4 regions of the Pseudoalteromonas sp. Of11M-6 genome follow, and region 2 is predicted to be linked to each of the others. Evidence: predicted binding sites of a transcription regulator. Region 2 holds the regulator's gene; each other region holds the start of a gene.
What was found. The regulator sigma-54, encoded in region 2, starts transcription at its own class of promoters, with help from an activator protein. The targets are predictions, from matches to a motif close to GTTGGCACGNNNNTNGNNT.
Positions count from the first base shown of each region.

Region 1: the regulator sigma-54 is predicted to act here: its motif matches at 1,713-1,731, upstream of flgJ (flagellar assembly peptidoglycan hydrolase FlgJ).
Region 3: the regulator sigma-54 is predicted to act here: its motif matches at 2,167-2,185, upstream of MHN32_RS05890 (DUF3192 domain-containing protein).
Region 4: the regulator sigma-54 is predicted to act here: its motif matches at 1,132-1,150, upstream of glnA (glutamate--ammonia ligase).

Region 1 covers NZ_JAKRFW010000004.1:47,167-51,462, forward strand. Annotated here, with positions in the region: gene flgH (flagellar basal body L-ring protein FlgH) at 1-544, shown strand, start outside; gene MHN32_RS03410 (flagellar basal body P-ring protein FlgI) at 564-1,664, shown strand; gene flgJ (flagellar assembly peptidoglycan hydrolase FlgJ) at 1,773-2,747, shown strand; gene flgK (flagellar hook-associated protein FlgK) at 2,749-4,296, shown strand, end outside.
Region 2 covers NZ_JAKRFW010000001.1:218,312-222,607, reverse strand. Annotated here, with positions in the region: gene rapZ (RNase adapter RapZ) at 1-509, opposite strand, end outside; gene ptsN (PTS IIA-like nitrogen regulatory protein PtsN) at 502-960, opposite strand; gene hpf (ribosome hibernation promoting factor) at 962-1,249, opposite strand; gene MHN32_RS01010 (RNA polymerase factor sigma-54) at 1,279-2,778, opposite strand; gene lptB (LPS export ABC transporter ATP-binding protein) at 2,825-3,550, opposite strand; gene lptA (lipopolysaccharide transport periplasmic protein LptA) at 3,550-4,092, opposite strand; gene lptC (LPS export ABC transporter periplasmic protein LptC) at 4,082-4,296, opposite strand, start outside.
Region 3 covers NZ_JAKRFW010000008.1:97,486-101,781, forward strand. Annotated here, with positions in the region: gene MHN32_RS05880 (response regulator) at 1-726, shown strand, start outside; gene MHN32_RS05885 (diguanylate cyclase) at 736-1,638, shown strand; gene MHN32_RS05890 (DUF3192 domain-containing protein) at 1,707-2,087, opposite strand; gene MHN32_RS05895 (D-2-hydroxyacid dehydrogenase) at 2,286-3,233, opposite strand; gene zntR (Zn(2+)-responsive transcriptional regulator) at 3,325-3,732, shown strand; gene MHN32_RS05905 (SO_0444 family Cu/Zn efflux transporter) at 3,725-4,296, shown strand, end outside.
Region 4 covers NZ_JAKRFW010000028.1:33,757-38,052, reverse strand. Annotated here, with positions in the region: gene MHN32_RS14325 (penicillin acylase family protein) at 1-284, opposite strand, end outside; gene glnA (glutamate--ammonia ligase) at 1,209-2,615, shown strand; gene MHN32_RS14315 (DUF4124 domain-containing protein) at 2,882-3,388, shown strand; gene glnL (nitrogen regulation protein NR(II)) at 3,936-4,296, shown strand, end outside.

The DNA.
Region 1 (4,296 bases), on a different contig from region 2:
AGGGTCATTATTTAATACGCAGTTTTCCAATGATCTTTATGCTGACAAAAAAGCGTTAAGAGTCGGCGATATTATTACCATCGTACTCAGAGAAACGACTCAGGCGACCAAAGCTGCAAATTCTGAGCTGGATAAATCCAGTGATTCGAGCTTAGACCCTGTGATTGGTCTTGGTGGCAATGCCATTAATATCGGAAAAGAAGCAATACAGTTTGGTGCTAAATCCAGTTCTTCTTTCTCTGGTGATTCGAAGTCTAATCAGTCAAATAGCTTATTCGGGAATATATCGGTCAATGTAACCCGAGTATTGCCTAACGGTAATTTAGTGATCCGCGGTGAAAAGTGGTTAACCCTCAATACTGGTGAGGAATTTATTCGCTTAGAAGGGTTGGTAAGACCTCAGGATGTGACCGCAGATAACACTGTTGAGTCTAATCGAGTGGCAAATGCCAGAATTCAATATTCAGGTAAAGGTGACCAACAAGAAGTGCAAAGTGCAGGTTGGTTAACGAGTTTCTTTATGAGCGCGCTGATGCCGTTTTAAGGTGCTGAAAATGAACAATATGCTTAAGAATATTTTGCTTATCGGTGCGGCCATTACGTTGGTTGGTTTTTCTTCTTTGGCTTCTGCTGAGCGAGTTAAAGACGTCAGTATGGTTGAAGGTGTTCGTTCAAACCAACTGGTTGGCTACGGCCTAGTTGTAGGCTTGCCTGGTACCGGTGAGCAAACCAGATTTACCGAGCAAAGCTTTAAAGCGATGTTGAATAGCTTTGGCATAACGATGCCCGCAAGCTTAAAGCCAAAAATTAAAAATGTTGCGGCTGTTGCGGTTCACGCAGATCTGCCACCTTTTGTTAAGCCCGGCCAAACCATTGACGTTACCGTTTCATCTATTGGTAGTGCTGGTAGTTTACGAGGCGGTACTTTACTTCAGACCTTTCTAAAAGGGGTCGATGGTAACGTATATGCAATTGCGCAAGGAAGTTTGATTGTTGGTGGTTTGGGTGCTGATGGTGCCGATGGGAGTCGAGTTGTGATCAATACGCCGACTGTTGGTCGGGTGGCAAACGGCGCGACAGTGGAGCGAGCGGTACCAAGTCCGTTTACTCAGGGTGATTACATTACCTTTAACTTGAATAGACCAGACTTTACTACTGCAAAACGCTTGGCCGATACTATCAATGGCCTTGTTGGACCAAATAGTGCAAAACCTATGGATGCAGCCTCAGTTCGAGTAATTGCACCAAGAGATCCGTCTCAGCGCGTTGCGTATTTATCTACGCTAGAGAATCTTGAATTCAAACCAGCGGATACCGCTGCGAAGATCATCGTTAACTCGCGCACTGGCACTATCGTTATCGGCAAAAATGTCAAGTTGCAGCCTGCGGCAATTACTCATGGCGGCCTTACCGTAACAATTGCTGAGCAGCAAAATGTGTCACAACCTAATGCGCTGGCGAATGGCGAAACAACAGTGACGCAGCAAAGCATTATCGACGTAAATCAGGATGACTCTCGAGCGTTTGTGTTTGACCCAGGCGTGAGTCTTGATGACTTGGTTAGGGCAATTAACCAGGTTGGCGCAGCACCTGGCGATTTAATGGCGATCCTTGAAGCGCTAAAAGAAGCAGGCGCGATAAATGGTCAATTAGTCGTCATTTGATGTTCCATTATTAATCAACTAGTTAGCCCCGCAATTGTGGGGCTTTTTTTTGGCTCGGATTTTGCATTTCTATTTGTATAGTTATTAACGTCAAACAGTGCTGAGTGTATGAACACCGACCAATTGAAAAATCAAAGCTTTTTTGACCTAGGAAACCTTGATTCGATCCGTAAAGAGGCGCTGAAAGGTGCTGGCGATCAAGGTGCCTCAGATCAGGCATTGAAGAAGGCGGCACAACAGTTTGAGTCTATCTTTACGCAAATGTTGTTACAAAGCATGCGTAAAGCGAATGAGGCGCTAGAGGATAAAGACAGTCCATTTAACTCTAGTGGTGTCAAATTTTTTGAAGAAATGCATGATCAGCAACTTTCGATGCACTTATCTGAGCAAGGCAGCTTAGGACTGGCAGATCTGATTGTGCAGCAGTTGTCTCCTAACTCTGAAAAGTATAAGCCTGCCTCAGTAATGAGAGCTGACGGCGATATTTCCTTTAAAAAGCAGGCGACAGCGAGTGAGAGTGTGAATAAACCCGAACCGCAGGTTGTCAATGTAAAGGCAGATGCCTCAAGCGATGAACAAACAGGCTTTGGTTCTCCTGAGGAATTCGTCGACAGAATTTGGGAATACGCTCAAACAGCGGCGAAAAAGTTGGGCTTGAACCCTGCGGTAATGGTTGCACAAGCTGCACTGGAAACCGGTTGGGGTAAACACATCATCAGCAAAAAGGATGGTAGTAGCAGTTTTAATCTATTCAATATTAAAGCGGATAGCCGCTGGAGTGGTGAAAGCGCCAGAAAATCGACACTTGAATTTGAGCAAGGGTTACCGGTGCAAAAGCAAGCCGATTTCCGTGCTTATAAGTCGCTTGAACAAAGCTTTGATGATTATGTCAGTTTCCTAAAAGGTAATCCGAGATACGAGCAAGCCTTAAATAAGGCTGGTGATAGTCACGCCTATTTAAGTGAACTTCAAAATGCAGGCTATGCGACCGATCCGAATTATGCCAACAAAATTAAGTCAGTTTTAAAGCGTATTGATGTATCCGATTTCTTATCCGGTGCGCTAACAAAGGGAGTCAGATGAGATGTCATTTGATCTATTAAATATTGGTGCAGCAGGGGTTAGGGCTAACTCCGAGTTACTACAAACCACCAGTAAAAACATTGCTAACCTAAATACCAAAGGGTATATCCGTGAACGGACTGAGCACGGAACGATGATAGGTGGCATGGTTGGTCGTGGTGAAACGGTGCGTTTGATCAACCAATTTGCGCAGCAGCAATTAAATCGTGATATTTCTAATCAATCTTACTATGAGCAGTTTGTCACTGAGGCAAGCCGCGTTGATACGTTGTTTGCACAAGACTCAAACAGTCTGAGCAAGAGCATCAACTCGATGTTTAATAATTTACAAAGCGCGATTAACTTGCCTTCATCGACAACTAACCGCTCTTTATTTATGACGGGCGCTCAAGGCCTAGTCGATCAAATGGATAGATTGTCAGGTATTGTTGTTGATCAAAACAGTATCGTGAACGAGCAATTGGATATTTTCTCAGAAGAAGCCAATAACCTTGTGCAAAAAATCAGTGAATTGAATAAGCAAGTGGCGAGTAAGTCAGCGCTCAATCTTAACAATGTCGATCACAGCGTGCTTAATGAGCGAGATCAAGCAATTAAAGAGCTTGCTGAGCTCGTAGATATAGAAACACTCGACGGTGAAAATGGCGAGAAGCTCGTATTTTTAGGCACTGGGGATGCGCTTGTGATGCAAGGTGGTGCCTTCAATTTATTCGCGATGAAAGGCAATCCAGATCCTAATCATAAAGAACTAATCCTAGACATTAAAGATAAAAATGTTGTGCAACTCGAGTTAGATAGCGGCAGCTTGAAAGGCAAAATCGGCGGGTTACTGGCATTTAGAGATGAAGTGTTGATCCCGGCACAAAACCAACTAGGTCAAATTGGCCTCGCATTGGCAGATGCTTTTAATCAGCAAAATAGATTGGGAATGGACTTAGATGGCAATATAGGTGGAGATATATTTAAAATACCCACCGTGGGTGGTTTTGCTTACAGCGAAAATACAGGCACCGCAGCGCTTACGGCAACACTTGAGCCTGGGCGCGGCAATGAGTTGCCAGCTACCGATTTTCAAGTTACTTATACCAGTGCAACAACCGTTGAAATAACAGCTGTAGATGCCAAAGGCAATCCTATCGGTACGCCGACGACTGGTAATATTGCAGGTGGAGTCATCACGGGAACCGGCGATTATTTTGGCTTACAAATGAACGTAACGGGTAGTGGTGCAACAGGTGATAGATTTCTTGTGAAATTAAATCAACAGGCTGCAACTGGGTTGGAGCTTGCAACTCAAAGACCAGAAGCTCTCGCATTAGCGTCGCCAATTCGTACTGAAAAATCAGCAGACAATAATGGTACGGCGACCATTTCAGCAGGAGTCGTCACTGATACCGATCCCGCGACCAGTGCGTTTACTGCGGGAACGCCGCCAACGTTGAATGATGGTCCTTATACTTTGACTAAAACAGCCAATGCTAACGAATATACATTAACCAGTAATTCAGGTACAACGCATACCTTTACGGCTCCTGCCGATGGTAAAGAT
Region 2 (4,296 bases):
GTAATAATGAGTTGTTTGTCTTTTTTACCTAAGATTTTTTCGCGGATATCTTCTGCAAGTTGATGAACGCTCAGGCCTGTAGTATCAATGAGAAAATCGGCGCGAGTGATCAGCACGTCTAACAATTCCCGTTCTTTCTTTATCGCAACATCTAATGGAAGATTATGCAGTGAAAGAGGGTGCAAACGGCGTGTTTCTGAGAAGCGCTTTATCAGGGTTTGATCGTCACTGTCTAAATAAAACAGGGTAGGTTTGGCAAAGCCTGGTAAGTATTCAAGAATGTCATTAAACTCGTCCTGTTCTTTAGGTAAGTTTCTAACATCAATACTGACTGCAATTTTATTATAATTGTCCGAAACACTGCGGACTAAAGACGGCAGCAAATTGACCGGAATGTTATCCACACAATAGTAGCCTAAGTCTTCCAATACTCGAAGCGCTACAGATTTACCAGAGCCTGAGCGGCCACTGATAATGATAAGCTCGAGTCCTTTTTCGTCATCACTCATCAAGTTCACCTTGGATCACTGCATATAACTCATCATCACTTTTTGCTTGCCTAAGCATTTTGCAAAAAGACTTGTCTTTGAGTGTATCAGCAATCGCCGCTAAGGTCTTCAGGTGTTGTTGATTATCACCTTCAGGTACGATGAACGCGACAAAAATATCGACAGGCTGCTTATCTATGGCTTCAAACTGGATCCCTTGCTCGCTGACAAGCACCATTGCAAGGATTTTATCCAAACCTTCAAGTCGACCATGGGGAATGGCAATGCCTTTACCGATCCCTGTGCTGCCCAATTTCTCTCGCGCCATTAAGGCGTCCAAGATAGCATGCTGACTGGTATTTGGAATTTGGCTATGAGCCAGTTCGCTGATGTATTCTAAAATACGTTTTTTGCTATTAAAAAGGACCGCAGCTTTACTGCAGTCCTTGTTCACTAATTCACTTAATTTCATCTTAGTGTCGAGTGAGCTTCTCTTTGTGTTTAATAACTTGACGATCTAGCTTGTCGATAAGGCCATCAATTGCGGCATACATATCTTGATGCTCTGTTGATGCAAATAGCTCGCCGCCGTTTACGTGTAATGTTGCTTCTGCTTTTTGTACTAGTTTCTCGACATCAAGGATCACATGCACATTATTGATATGATCAAAGTGCCTTTCTAGCTTCGCAAACTTGTTGGTGACATAGTCTCTTAATGAGTCAGTAATTTCTACATGGCGACCAGTTAGATTTAGTTGCATAAGCATTTTTCCTTCTTGGGTTTTACGTCTTATATCAAGCTTTTACGCTGATTTGACGGTGGAATGGCTAGGGATTCACGATATTTTGCAATCGTACGTCTCGCTACCTTAATTCCTTGCTCAGCTAAGATATCTGCAATTTTGCTGTCACTCAATGGCTTCGCGGTATTCTCTGCAGCTATCAGCTTTTTGATAAGTGCTCTAATTGCTGTAGAAGAGCACTCACCTCCATTTTCCGTACTTACATGGCTAGAGAAGAAATACTTCAGCTCAAATATTCCCCGAGGTGTATGCATGTATTTTTGTGTTGTCACACGGGAAATTGTGGACTCATGCATCTCAACCATTTCAGCAACATCATTTAGCACCATAGGGCGCATTGCTTCGGGGCCATGTTCAAAGAATGCCTGTTGTTGTTGCACAATGCAATTGGTAACTTTTAATAAAGTATCATTTCGGCTTTCTAAGCTTTTAATAAACCACTTTGCTTCTTGTAAATGTGAGCGAATAAACTGACTATCCGTACTGGATTTCGCCGTTCTAGACATCGCAGCGTAATGGTCATTTACTCTTATTTTAGGCATAGCATCAGGATTTAGCTCTACGACCCAACGACCTTTTACTTTTTTCACCGATACGTCAGGGATCACATATTCAGGCTCTTCATGAATAATGCTTGCCGCAGGCTTTGGGTTAAGGCTATGTATTAACGTCATGACCTCTTTGAGATCGGCTTCTTTAAGGCGCGTTTTCTTAGCCAAAGTTCGATAGTCACGGCTGGCAAGCAAGTCGATATGCTCTGTCAGGATCATTTTTGTTTCGGCAATCCATGGGGTATCTGGGGCGAATTGGTTTAGCTGAATGCATAAGCATTCTTGTAAACTACGCGCTGCGATACCGACAGGGTCAAAAAGCTGAATGCGTTTGAGTACGGCTTCGACTTCATCTAGCTCAATAGGCTCTTCGCTATTCTCGTCATTAATGCTTTCTAAAATGTCTTCGCAAGACAGTGTTAGAATGCCTGACAGGTCGACCGCTTCAATAATCGCAATCGCAATAGCTCTATCTGTTGGACTAAATGGTGTCAGTTCGAGTTGCCACATGAGATAATCGTGGAGAGATTCAGAGGTTTCCCCTTGATAAACATTATCGTCATCGGGAAGTGGACCTGAGCTTGCAGCAGGCGCTGCACTCATATACTCGTCCCAAGTGACATCCATGGCAAGGTCATCGCTCACAGTGTCTTTGCTCATGGCGGTATCTGAGTCTATCTCATAGTCACTAACCTGCGTTTCATCGGCTGAATCTTGATTGTCGTCAGCACGGCTCTTTTCTTGGCTGTGTTGGTCAGCGTTTTCGCCGTCAGTATTATCACCTTCTTCCACTTCCAACAATGGATTGCTGTCTAATGCTTCTTGTATTTCTTGTTGCAGATCCAATGTACTAAGCTGCAGCAAGCGAATGGCTTGTTGCAGTTGCGGAGTCATTGTAAGTTGCTGCCCCATGCGCAGCTGTAATGATTGCCTCATGTATCTCTAACAATCCTTTTTAACAGTTATTAATACTACGTCTTAACTATAGCTTGAATTGTTCGCCTAGGTAGACATCTCTTACGGTTTGATCTGCCAAAACATGTTCTGGCGTGCCTGCAGCGATTAACTCACCATGTGAAACGATGTAGGCCTTTTCACATACGTCCAGTGTTTCTCTAACGTTATGATCGGTGATAAGCACACCGATACCACGGTTTTTTAGGTGCTCTATGATTGTCTTTATATCTAACACCGAAATAGGATCAACACCAGCAAAAGGTTCATCTAACAGGATAAACTTAGGGTTTGCGGCTAAAGCGCGAGCAATTTCGACTCGTCTTCTTTCGCCTCCCGACAATGCCATGCCCTGTGAGTCGCGAATGTGTTGAATATTAAACTCATCCAGTAACTCGTTTAGTTCAGCTTCTCTTTCAACTTTAGATAAGTCTTTTCGAGTTTCTAAAATCGCCATCAAATTTTGATAGACCGTGAGTTTTCTAAAGATTGAAGACTCTTGCGGTAGATAGCCAATACCAAGTCGTGCACGGCTGTGCATCGGTAACAAAGTGATATCTTCGTCATCAATCTGAATATAGCCTTTGTCGCTTGGTACTAACCCTACAATCATGTAGAACGTAGTGGTTTTACCTGCACCATTTGGTCCTAATAAGCCTACAATACTGCCAGCCTGAACACTTAAACCAACATTTTTGACGACCTGACGACCCTTATAACTCTTTGCTAGACCAGTTGCTTTGAGCTCGCTCATTAATTGTTACCTTCTTCCTGCGCTTTTTTCTCTTTAGCGTCTTTTTTGTCATCAACAGGAACAAGGATGGTTCTTACTCGAGAGTCTTCTTGGTCTGAGCGCTCAGCGCTGATCAATTGCTTTTCAATGTCATAGGTGATGACTTGAGCATTGATTTTTTGCCCAGTTTGATTGATTTCAGCATCACCAGAAATCACTAGGGTTCCCTTCGCTACGTCGTAACGGATTTCATTTGCTTTGGCTTCTAGCAAGTTGCCATCGGGTTGACGTTCGCTAAAAGTGGCAGGGCTGCCAGTTGCCACAAGCAGTTGCTTGTTAATGCCAAGTTCCGCGCGACGGTGGACCTCTAGGCGATCGGCATTTATCTTTCTGTTGCCATGAATAATAACAACATTCTGTTCAAAAATACCGATGTTGCTTTGCAGTTGCGCTTGCTGACGGCCAGCATCAATAATGACTTCATTTTGTTCTGCAGCAATTGCTAGAGTAGAACTTGCAAGCAAGCCGATGAAAACTAGTTTGTTAATGATTTTACTGGTCATAATAAATTGTCTTTGTGTGGTTGATGAGTTCGATCACTTGCTTTTGTAGATCCGCATGCAGCCCTTTACCTGTGATCCTAAGACTAGGACCGTTGATAACGACAGGGTGTTCCGACTTCATCAATTTTTGCTTAATTTCAACTCTTACATTATCGGCATTGATATCCGTGATCATGGCGTTAGGCGTTAAATTCTTTGCCAACA
Region 3 (4,296 bases), on a different contig from region 2:
GACAACGTGTGTATGCAAGTTGCTGGTGCGCTTTGCTTAGTGGTCGACGATAACAACTTAAATTTGGATATTACTGAAAATATGTTGAAGCAGAATGGTATTTCTACCGTAGGGCTACAAAGCGCGGAACATATTGAGGAAGTTTGCCGCTCACTGCAACCAGATATCATCCTGATGGATATCCATATGCCAAACATTGATGGCTATCAAGCGACCAAGCAGATCAGAGCCGTATGGTCTGAAACTGAGCTGCCCGTTATCGCCTTGACCGCCAATGCAAGTAAAGAAGAGCGGGCGAAAGCCACAGCCGTTGGCATGAATGATTATTTGGTAAAGCCGATCAATAGCACACAGGCGTGCAAGGCATTGGCAAGTAATATTTTCCAGTCAGATAAAACAGAAGAAATCTTTTTCGATTATGAGTTTGCTTTATCACAAATGATGCAAAATGAAACGTTTTTGCAAACAATGTTAGATAAATTTGCTAAACTTTGCCATGATTACCTAGAACAGGTTGCTGAAATAGAGCAAGGTTCAGCATTATTCGAGTTAGCACACGGAATTAAGGGCGCAGCTGCTGGTCTGGGTTTTAAGCGACTGGCGAAAGTTGCAAAAGACCTTGAAACGCAAAGCAAAACGATCACAACAATAACAAATCGCACTGACTTGGATGTGTTAACAAATGCACTTTCACAGGTGGTGTGCTTTATCGAGCTAAAAAGGTAGCGTCATAAGATGCAGCAAGCTGAGCACATTTTTATTATTGATGATGACCCAATAAATAAGATGGTCCTAAGTAATACATTAGGTGACGGCCATCGGTTATCCCATAGCACTGACGCTAAGTTATGTATTGATGAACTAAAAGTAAGCAAACCAGATCTTATTATTTTAGATGTGTTAATGGCTGACGGCGCTGGCTTTGCTGTTTTAGAGTGCCTGAAAAAGGACGCGAGCACTTACGGTATTCCCGTTGTCGTGATCTCCGGTAGTGTGAGCTTTAAAGATGAAGCACGAGGTTTGGAGTTAGGGGCTGTGGATTATATTACTAAACCCTTTAACCCTTTGATTGTAAAAGCCAGAATCAAAAACCATTTAGCAATAAAAAAGAAAAATGATCTGCTAGAAAAGCTAGCCTCTATCGATGGTTTAACAGAGTTGCCCAATCGCAGGTATCTAGATGAAGCGATGAAATCAGCTTTAGAGAGCGCAAAAGCTGATGGCAGTGCGTTTACCGTAATGCTGGTTGAGGTGGACTATTTTAAAACGTTTAATGAGCATTATGGCTATATGCATGGTGATGACTGCTTATTTAAGGTAGCCAAAGCGCTAGAAGAAGCCGCAACCCGACGTTCTTTATTTATTGGCCGTTTTGACGGTACCCGTTTTGCGTTAGTGCTAACTCAGCATAATATCGACATAATTAATGAAATAGCAGAAGCGTTGCACGACTCGGTTAACGCGTTAAAAATCCCCCATATTGCCTCACCCATATGTGCGCATGTGAGCGTTAGCATTGGTGCAGTTCATATTGAAAATCACTGTAGTAATGAGCTCGGTGAGCTGATCAAAATGGCCGATAGCGCACTTGCCGTTGCACAAAAACAGCAAAGTACGGTTTTTATTAAAGTGTTATAAATATCTAAAGCCATATGCGGGGGCTAAAGCATATCCGCATTATTCACCATCCTTGGTGCGATAAAGTCTTACTGAATTTGCTTTAGTGCGTTGTCGCCAAAGCCAACCAGTTGGTTGTTTTTGAATACCAATGGCGTGCACTCATCTTTTGTTACTTTGCCGTCTGAGTGTTTGCTGTTGGTTGCATAGTACAGCACTTGATAGTTGTCGCCGTCTTTTGACACCAACTCGCTAAAGTCAGGAGTTGCAAACATGTCTTTTACTGATGAGTAAGATGCACCCATTTCAAGGTTAGCAATCTTTTCACGATTTTTACGCTGTTTATGTTCCCAGTTAGACGAGTTGTATTCAGAAGCCCAACCGTGTTCTACTTCACCGTCGGATACAGCAACGATACAGCCTGATAATAGAGTAGAGCTAAGCGCAGCCACTAACATTAATTTTTTCATTGTTGTTTTCCTTTTTAATTTTGTTGCTGAGCAAGTAATGCAAACAGCCATTTATTTTTTGCTTGAATTATCACAAGAGTTGCAAACTCTTTGCCAACTAATAAAGTTTATAAATATCAGTTTGTTGTTATTTTTTAATCAGTTTGTGGTTGATGGTTTTCACTAACTTTTAGCGATATCACTCACTAAAACAATAATCTAGACCACTCGGTTTCTCGTTGTGCCTGCCACAAAACTTTCAATATTAATGGCAATTTCGCCGACTAAACGTTCGATGGCTTCTTTACTTGCCCATGCCGTATGCGGTGTTAAAAGCAAGTTTTCCCCTTGGTATTGAACGAGTGGGTTGCTTGCTTGTGCCGGCTCTTGTGTGAGGACATCCACAGCAGCACCAGCTATTTGTTTGTTAGTTAGTGCATCGACCAGCGCTTGCTCATTGACTATTCCGCCTCTTGCGGTGTTGATAATATAGGCATGATTTGGAAGTAGAGCGAATTCAGCACTCGAAATCAGGTTTTCTGTTTCAGCGGTAAGCGGGCAATGAATCGATACAATATCCGCAACCTGCAGTGCTTCTTCAAAAGCCATTCGTCCTGCTCTAACCTCAGTTACGCCCCTACGTTCGGCAACAATTACCTGAGATCCAAATGCTTGTGCGACTTTTGCAACGGCTTCTCCTAACGTTCCATGGCCTACGATCACAAAGTTTTTACCTGCAATTTCGTTGATGCTGTAATCCAAACGACAAAACATGTCACTTTGTTGCCAAAGCCCTGCATGGCAGTCTTGCTGGTAACGATGAATATTTGTCATTAAGTTACCAAGCATAGTAAAGGTGTGCTGCATGACAGAAGGGGTGGAGTAACCAGCCACATTGGCTACCGCAATTTGATGGGCTTTTGCGGCTGCTAAGTCGATGTTGTTGACGCCTGTGGCCGCAACACAAATCAGGCGTAATTGCGGTAACGCTGCGATTGTTTGTTCAGTTAACTGTACTTTATTGGTGATGATGACTGCTGCTTCTTTACAGCGTGTGATGATGTTATCACTGGATGTGGTGTCGTAAGACGTTAATGTGCCTAGTTTGGCAATGGGGGAAAGATCGGTTCCTGCAAGGGTTTTAGCGTCTAATACCACGATTTGCATTATTTTTATCCTTTTCTTGACTTTGGAGTTAACTCTAAGGTTTATACTTGTAATGTCGACTAGGATAATCTTCAGGACTTGGGAGTGTAAAGTGGTAAAGATTGGTGAGCTGGCAAAGCGGCTTAACGTATCAACTGACACGTTAAGGTATTATGAAGCAAACGATCTTCTACACCCTTGCACAAGGAGCGAGGGTGGGTATCGGTTGTTTGATGAGCAAAGTGAAAAGCAAATGCGCTTTATTCTTCGCGCGAAGGAAGTAGGGTTTAGCCTCAAAGAAGTGCAAGACTTGCTGAAGATAAAGTTTGAAAAGCATCAGCACAGTTGTGAAGAAGTGAAAACGCTGACTATCACTAAACGGGATTTAGTGAGAGCGCGGATCGCTGAGTTACAAAAATTTGAACAATCATTATCGACGCTAGCAGAGCAATGCTGCGGCGGTAAGGAAGCGGCAGTGAGCTGCTCGATTTTAACGGCCTTGGAGGCTATCGATGAATGAACTGATAGTAAATTTTTGGCAGCTATTTTTAGTATCTGCCCCGTGGTTACTGCTTGGCCTAATGTTGGCTGGGTTACTTAATGTATTTATTCCAAAAGATTTATTGCAAAAGCACTTAGGAAAAGAAGGATTTTGGACAACGATAAAGGCAGCGCTGATTGGGGCGCCTATGCCGCTTTGCTCTTGCGGCGTTATTCCTGCTGCGGTGGGACTGAGAAGAGCGGGGGGCTCAAAAAGTGCGACAACCGCATTTTTAGTCTCAACGCCTGAAACTGGAGTGGATTCTATCTCGGTTTCTTATGTGCTACTTGGTCCTTTTATGGCGATTATTAGGCCAATTGCGGCTGTGGTTAGCGCAATTGCGGCTGGGTTGCTCGTTGGTAGTGAGAAAGATGATAAGCCTGTGGCGCTAAAGCACCTTAATACCTCAGAGAAACCAAGCGCGACTAGTGGTTGTTGTGACGCTAATCATCACTCAGAGCCAAAGCCTGCTGAAAAGCATCACAGCCATGATAGCTGTTGCGCCAGTACTAAAGTGGAAACCGTAAAAGTAAGCTCAAGCTG
Region 4 (4,296 bases), on a different contig from region 2:
TTCACTCCTTCAGAGAAGGCAACTAAGATGCCTTTTTCCCGCTTCCCTAAACTTTTTAGCGCCTCTTTTGCAGCATCAGCAAGCCCCAAAGTACGCATATATTTATCACGCTCAATTGTTGATGCTCCAAAGACCTCACTCAAAGTACCTTTAATTAGTCGGCGCTGTAACTCCATTTGCCAAAGCCGATCTTGAGCTTGAACATATCCCATAGCGAAAAAAGCATCATGATCACTTTTCGCGCTTATATTTGGAACTCCGTATTTATCTCTAGAGATACTCACTTTGTTACTCAAAGCGCTATCGCTTAATGTGATATTATCCAGAGGTAAAGTTTCTCTCTCGTCTAAGTAAAAATAAGAGATGATTATAAGGAGGGGAATAAATACTAAAATAACAAATCTTAATGCTAATGACTCTCGAGAAAACACCTTACTTCTTCCTTGCATATCAACAGTAACAAACGAAAATTTAGCCTATTAGAGTGCATCAAGTAGCCCCTTTAACATTAGACTCAACTTATTAATATCAGGTACATAGTACCCAAAAAATGAAACTGATCAACACAAAAAACAAAACAAAAATTAACTCAATTAACACAATTAACACACAGGACACAATTGAGAAATACAAAATTGCATAATGTACATACAACTTCCTCACATGCAGTATCATTCACCCAAATACAGACAAATAAATGGTGAACAAAAAGTCGCCTATAAAATGCGGGCTCTTTGGTGTTAGCGTATATAAACAAAAGATGTAAAAATTAATCTAAGAAGCAGTTAATGAGCAAAGAAAAGTTTCGATTAAATACCTAAAGAAAGGTGCTTTATATGCAATATTTAGAATGTATTTTTTCTATAAATTTAGAAATTAATTTCAATTTTCTGCTCAATACCAGACCACCATTAGTGCAGACAACTGAATATACTCGAGCAATTTTTAGCTATTCGATATCTTGATACCTTGAGCATTTAATCAATATCAACTACAACAGAAATGGAAAGTGTCGTTGTCAGGAAAAATATTACGCACCACCATGGAACACTTACGCACCAATTTAGTGCAAAACATCCGTTCACAGATCAGTGAATTTAAATAAATTACTAAAAATCAAACAGTTAAACAATTGGCACGATTAACGCTTATCAAGGTGCAATTGCAGTACATTGCAGCAAAAAATAACCCAACGAGTCGGAGGACACATGTCACAATCGGTTTTAGATTTTATTAAAGAGCACGACGTAAAATTTGTTGACTTACGTTTCACAGATACAAAAGGTAAAGAACAACACGTATCGATCCCGCATCATCAAGCCGATGAAGACTTCTTTGAAGACGGCAAAATGTTTGATGGCTCATCTATCGCTGGTTGGAAAGGCATCAACGAATCTGACATGGTACTTATGCCTGACGCAGAAAGTGCTAAGCTAGACCCATTCGCAGAAGAAACAACCCTTATCGTCCGTTGTGACGTGGTTGAACCAAACACACACCAAGGTTACGAGCGTGACCCACGTTCAGTAGCTAAACGCGCTGAAGAGTTCATGCGTTCAACGGGTATTGCAGACACCGTATTATTCGGTCCTGAGCCAGAGTTTTTCTTGTTTGACGATGTTAAATTTAAAACTGACATGTCTGGCTCAATGTACAAAATTGATGCTGAAGAAGCGGCTTGGAACTCAGACAAAGACTACGAAGGTGGTAACACAGGTCACCGTCCTGGCGTAAAAGGTGGTTACTTCCCAGTAGCACCGGTAGATTCGTCCAATGATTGGCGTGCAGCTACTTGTTTAGTACTTGAAGAGATGGGCCACGTTGTTGAAGCGCACCACCACGAAGTAGCAACTGCTGGTCAAAATGAGATTGCGACTCGCTTTAATACTATGGTAACTAAAGCAGACGAAATCCAAGAGATGAAGTACGTTATCCACAACATGGCTCACCTATACGGTAAAACAGCAACCTTTATGCCTAAGCCAATCGTTGGTGATAACGGTTCAGGCATGCATTGCCACCAATCACTTGCTAAAGACGGCAAGAACATCTTCGCAGGCGACAAGTACGGCGGTCTATCTGAAGAAGCGCTTTACTACATTGGTGGTATCATTAAGCATGCTAAAGCAATCAATGCATTCACTAACCCAGCAACAAACTCTTATAAGCGTCTAGTACCAGGGTTTGAAGCGCCAGTTATGCTTGCATACTCAGCACGTAACCGCTCAGCATCAATCCGTATCCCGGTGATCCCATCAGAAAAGGGTCGTCGTATCGAAGTACGCTTCCCAGATCCTGCGGCTAACCCATACCTAGCTTTCGCAGCGCAGTTGATGGCTGGTCTTGACGGTATCCGCAACAAGATCCACCCTGGCGATGCAATGGACAAAGATTTGTACGACCTACCAGCGGAAGAAGCAGCAGAAATCCCAACAGTTGCAGCATCACTTGACGAAGCGCTTGCTTCTCTAGATGCTGACCGTGAGTTCTTAACTCAAGGTGGCGTATTCACTGACGACCTAATCGATGCGTACATCACACTTAAGTCGAAAGAAGTTGAAAAATTAAACATGACAACTCACCCAGTTGAGTTCGAAATGTACTACAGCGTTTAATCGCTAACAGACTACTACGCTCAGTACCGCGGTATTGAGCTTGTAGAGCCAAAACTCATTATGCGTTTCTGGCACTCTTAATCATATGTGTTCTCAAGCCCGTAATTACGGGCTTTTTTAATTTAATTCAAAAGGTTAAATTAAATATCTCGAATAAATTTATTCTCGGAGTTACTCATTTGTAACTCGCAATTCCAACAACACTATACTAAAGTATGAACAGTAGTTTACTGTGGAGAGTTGTGGTGCGTCAGTGGTTTCTTATAATGTCGGTTAGCATGACGCTAACCCTAACAAGCATTGATGCTGCAGCAGAGTCCAATCCAAAAATCTATCGCTGGAAAGACAAAAACGGCCATTGGGTCTATTCGGATGTACCGCAACCAGGTTCAAAAGAAGTCAAACTCAACGCCAGCGCTTTAACCATGCCAAGTGTTGATACTAAAATTCTCGAACAAACGGATACAACACCAACGATTCAATATACAGCTAAAATCACTTCTCCTGAGCATGAGCAAACAATCCGTGATAATAGTGGCAGTGTATACGTAACTGGCACCATAGAACCAAGATTTACCCAAGGTTTAAGCGTGCAACTCTTTCTCAACGGAACAGCCACAGGGCCAAAACAAAGTAATACTCAGTTTTCTTTGCGTGGTATCAATCGTGGCGAGCACTCTTTGGTTATGAAAGTGTTTAATCAAAAAGGTATATTAGTCGCCCAAAGCGATGCTCATAAGTTCTTTTTGCACCGCAATACCGTGAATAATTAGAGCGATATTGCTTACCTACACTGACTTTTAACCAGTAGTTGCAAACACACCATACTCATCCCTCCTGCTATTGAGGAGGCCAAACTCGACATTTCATTGTGTTCAATCCACAACCTTTGCTCACCCACCTGGATTTGATAGTAGACTTCAGCCTTTGTTTGCAGTAGATATTTATCTCGCCAGTTAGGTTGAACGACCCGCATTACGCCTGTAAGGGTGGTTTTCTCGCCATTCGTAGCCCGATGTAAATTAGCGGTGTGAGGAGGAAAGCAACCCGTATACTCGGTAACATTCCTAGCGCCTTGAAAGTCACAACCACTCATGCAGAACGTGACAAAAAGGCTCCCCCCGCAAGCACAAGCTAAATGTATTTTTTGACACAAAGCATTAATAATGTGGGCACCTTAAAGTTGGCATGCTTTATTAATACCAAGTTTAGGATACGAGTTCGAAAACCCCTAGTTTCTGAGCTCAGGTAATAATTTAATCCAATGGATGCAAAGCTATGCTATTCTCATTGCACCACATTGGTGCACGGTGAACATATATGGATCAACATAACTCGATTGACTTGGATAAAGTTTGGCAATCTCTCTCAACCGCGATTTTAGTGCTCGATCAAAATTTAATGATCCACTATGCCAATTACAGCAGTAGTGAACTACTGGGACTCAGCACTAAACGGCTTGTTGGACTGGCGATTGATAGTGTGTTTAATCATCATCATATAGACTTGCCACGGCTCTCTAAATACGTGCTACAAGATGGTGTAGACTGCCAGCAACACAGGGTAGACGTGGTATTTGTAGATAATCGTGTTGCGACACTAAGTCTGCATGCCAGACGAGTTTACCTTGCAGAAGAGGCGTTCATTTTAGTGGAATGTCGCCGTGTTGATGATGCCCTGC